Regions from separate parts of the Agriterribacter sp. genome, predicted to be linked through region 2. Evidence: riboswitches for the same ligand, from Rfam matches in the RefSeq annotation. Region 2 holds a riboswitch; the other holds the start of a gene.
The links. A riboswitch is a leader RNA that binds a small molecule or an ion and turns the genes downstream of it on or off. The one in region 2 is predicted to bind S-adenosylmethionine.

Region 1: it holds a riboswitch for S-adenosylmethionine, as region 2 does, so the genes downstream of both, PLE34_RS12555 (trans-sulfuration enzyme family protein) here and PLE34_RS06990 (O-acetylhomoserine aminocarboxypropyltransferase/cysteine synthase family protein) in region 2, are expected to answer to the same signal.

Annotation. Positions count from the first base shown of each region.
Region 1 is NZ_DAOMQT010000023.1:23,283-25,489, forward strand. It holds gene PLE34_RS12550 (TonB-dependent receptor) at 1-319, opposite strand, end outside; SAM riboswitch class I at 661-780, shown strand; gene PLE34_RS12555 (trans-sulfuration enzyme family protein) at 921-2,108, shown strand.
Region 2 is NZ_DAOMQT010000009.1:36,848-39,054, forward strand. It holds gene PLE34_RS06990 (O-acetylhomoserine aminocarboxypropyltransferase/cysteine synthase family protein) at 1-1,316, opposite strand, end outside; gene PLE34_RS06995 (hypothetical protein) at 1,489-1,785, shown strand; SAM riboswitch class I at 1,815-1,938, opposite strand; gene PLE34_RS07000 (phosphoadenylyl-sulfate reductase) at 2,200-2,207, shown strand, end outside.

The sequences.
Region 1 (2,207 bases), on a different contig from region 2:
ATACAATTACTTCTGCAAGCTGCGTGCCTTCAGGCTGAAGAAATACCTGGATAAGTTTATCTGAAACGGGAAGTTTCTGATACTTATAATTTACGGCTGAAATAATGATGCTGTCAATCCGGGCAGCCGGTTCAAGTACAAATAATCCGGACTTATTGGTTTTTGTAAATATTTTTTTGTTGGCAGATGATATGCTCACATCCGGAACAGGAAGCCTGCTTTCTTTATCAAACACATATCCGCTAATGCGGCTCTGCGACTGAGCCTCAGTTCCAATAGTTGCCAAAAGAACGAATGAAATGAATAACCTCAATGACATGGGATCTAAAATTGTTAGTTTGGAAAACAGTTGCTGGTATAACAGGGTTTTGTTATTTCTGTGGAGTACTACATCGAAGTGTGTTCAGCATTTTTTTCATTTGTTGTACAGGGATTGATTTTGTAAAAGGAGAGGCAAAACTAATATCAATTTATTAGTCTACCAAATAAGTAGACTAATAAATTATTTTAATTTTTTCTTTTGCTGCAGGCGCGATGCTCCTGCCCTGTTTTTTTGATTTTATGATCAGCGTCAATAAATATTTACTCAAAAAAATTTGCTGGTAAGAAAATAATGCCATTACCTTTGCTGCAGTTCTTTACACCGTATGATTTACGGAATACTTATCAAGAAAGGTGGAGGGTAATGGCCCTGCGAAGCCTTGACAACCTCCTTTTATGCCGCATGGAATAAAAGGGAAGGTGCCAATTCCATCACGCCAACGGCGTGGGAGATAAGCCAGATTCATAGCTCCGCAATATGTGTAACACAATATTTGAAGCTCGTCTGATTTATCGGACGAGCTTTTTTGTTGCTCCCCGGTATGCTTTTTTGATAAGTGTTCTTTACCCAATTAATTCACATTTTAAATCAAAAAAAGATGAGCAACAACGCAACAAGCCTTATTCACAGCATTCCCGTTGATCCTTTAACCGGAGCTATTGCCGTACCCATTTACCAAACCAGCACATTTATCCAGGAAGCCCCCGGTATAAATAAGGGTTATGATTATGCCCGCACCGGCAATCCTACCAGGCAGGCGCTCGAAAACCTTATTGCCACGCTGGAAAAAGGAACCACAGGCATTGCTTTTGCCAGCGGACTGGCAGCTATTGACGCGGTAGTAAAATTATTGGAAAGCGGCGATGAAATACTGGCGGTGGATGACATCTATGGCGGCGCATTCCGCCTGTTCACACACATTTACGGGAAATTCGGCGTCACTGTAAACTACGTTGATACAACGCGGGCCGAAAATGTTTTTAACGCCATTACTCCCAAAACCAGGCTGATATGGATTGAAACACCTACCAATCCTACGTTAAAAATTTCCGATATCCGGGCCGTGGCTGCCATTGCAAAGGCCAGCGGGTGTTTGCTGTGCGTAGACAATACCTTTGCATCACCGGCGCTTCAGCAGCCACTTGAGCTGGGTGCAGATATTGTCGTTCATTCTGCTACCAAATATCTTGGCGGCCACAGCGACCTGATAGCCGGTCTTGTGATCACCAAAACAAAAGAGTTAGGCGAAAAAATAAAATTCATTCAAAACGCGAGTGGCGCCATTTTGGCTCCGTTCGATAGCTGGCTGGTGATACGCGGCATTGAAACTTTACACCTGCGCGTAAAGCAACATTGTTTTAATGCCCAGGCTGTAGCAGCATTTCTACAATCACATCCCGATGTTGACCAAGTTTATTACCCGGGATTAAAATCGCATTTCAATCATGCCATTGCGGCTCAGCAATCAAAGGGTTTTGGCGGTGTTGTTTCTTTTACCCTCAAAGATGATACAGAAGAAGCCGCCACTGCATTTGTTACTTCCACCCAATATTTTAAGCTGGCAGAAAGCCTGGGCGGTGTAAAAAGCCTGTTGTGCCATCCCGCACAAATGACCCACCTGTCTATTCCGGCAGAAAAGAGGAAAGCCGCCGGCGTTGCAGACAGCCTCATCAGGCTAAGCGTGGGATTAGAAGATGCCGGTGACCTGATCAGTGATCTGCAGCAGGCGTTTGAAAAAATTAAAACCAGGCAGCATTCAGTAAAAAAGCCGGTGGCTCACATATAGCACGCAATCATGCAAAAATATTTTAGGCAGAAAGAGCGCCGCATATAAACAGGTGTATTTAATAGTATGTGTTAAGCATTACTTTTGAAATACACCTGT
Region 2 (2,207 bases):
GCAACTTTTGATGTAAACACTTTTTCAAATGCCTGCTCAAAGTCTGCTTTTATATCATCAATATGCTCCGTACCTACGCTTATTCTCACCAGGTTGGGTTCAACGCCGGCAGCTTTCTGCTCTTCATCGGTTAACTGCTCATGCGTGGTAGACGCCGGATGGATAGCCAGCGTTTTGGAATCTCCCATATTGGCAAGATGGCTTACCAGTTGCAGGGAATCTATAAATTTGCGGCCATTCTCTTTTCCGCCCTTAATACCAAAGTTTAAGATACCTCCAAACCCGTTCCGCAAATACTTCTTGGCCAGCGTATGATAGGGACTGCTTTCCAAACCGGGATACCATACAAACTCTACTTGGGGATGAGCTTCCAGCCATTGTGCCAGTGCCAGTGCATTCTGTACATGGCGTTCCATGCGCAATGAAAGCGTTTCTAAGCCAAGCAGGCCCAGGAAAGCATTGAACGGGCTCTGGCAGGTGCCCAGGTCTCTTAACCCTTCTACCCTTGTGCGGATAGCGAAAGCGATATTGGGTAAGCCCAGTGGGTTGCCTTCACCAAATACATCCCAGAATTTCAATCCGTGGTATCCTTCACTGGGTTCTGTAAATTGAGGGAACTTACCATTACCCCAATTGTAATTTCCGCCATCTACTACTATGCCGCCAATGGTTGTACCATGACCGGCTGCCCATTTTGTGGTAGCCTGCACCACTACATTGGCGCCCCATTCAATAGGACGGAAAAGATAGCCGGCAGCGCCATAAGTATTATCAACAACTAAGGGAAGATCATATTCTTTCGCCAGTGCGGCGAATTTTTCAAAATCGGGCACGTTCAGCCTCGGATTACCTATGGTTTCCAGATAAATGGCCTTTGTATTCTTGTCAATAAGCTTCACAAAACTTTCTATATCATCCCCATCAGCAAAGCGGGCTTCTATACCAAGACGTTTAAATGCTACTTTAAACTGGTTATATGTACCGCCGTACAAATAAGAGCTGGTTACAAAGTTTTCGCCTGCCTGCAAAATATTGTGCAGCGCCAGCAGTTGAGAAGCCTGCCCCGATGAAGTAGCCACCGCAGCCACACCACCTTCCAGCGCCGCAACCCTTTTTTCAAATACATCAGTAGTGGGGTTCATGATGCGGGTATAAATATTGCCAAACTCCTTTAAGCCAAAAAGATTGGCAGCATGTTCGGTGTTATTGAAGACATAAGAAGTCGTTTGGTAAATAGGCACCGCTCTTGATTTGGTAGTGGGATCAACTTCCTGACCGGCATGCAACTGTAAAGTTTCAAAACGATAATTACTCATGAAAAATGAATTTATTGAATTATGAATAAAATATTAAATATACAAAAGAAGCGCTGTGAATACTGCAGGAGGTAATTAACCTAAAGTGGGTTATATGTTAAACGGTATGCCTTACGGCATACAACAACAAACAATACACAGGGGCGTATTGGGGTAAATGCTATGTTCAGCGGTGGATAACATATACTTTCTAAAGCAGGTAAAATTAATAGACTTTACCATCATTCCCAATTTTGGGGCTGTTAATTTCAACTATATATTCAGGCACACCCGGCAGTACTTGTTTGCATGCCCGGATTATACAGGCCGTTATTCCAAACAACCACACATGCAGCAAATAAAACCTGTTCTGTATAATAATACCCGGCGAGAAAAAGGGAATGCTATCGGCCGGATGGAATCATTTTCCCGGCTGGCAGCAAATAAAAAAGCCCTTCCGGCAGCAGCGGGAAGAGCTTTGATAGTATAACCAGTTTAAGAGTAATCAGCTTTTCATCCGACTTATCTGCTCCGCCCGGGCGGAAATGGAATTGGCACCTTTTCCCATATTGTAATTAATAACACTATGAAATAGGTTGTCAAGGCTTCGATGGGCCAGTCCCTCAGCCTTTCTCGATAAGTAATAATAATAAGAACTGGTGCAAAGATAATATCAAAACGGCTGAAAAATCAAAAAAATAAATTGTTGCTGAAATAAATTGGCCAAACAAAATTCTGTACTATCTTTGTCCACCAGTTTAATAGAGTAATGCAGATCGCTTTGATGGTAATCAATAAGAAATATAGTTGCTGCTGTTGTTGTCGCCTGTAACGGTATATCACAATCCCGCAGGGAATAAACAGTTCAACGGATACTTTTGTTTGCTATCAATTTAAGTGTATTATGACTCA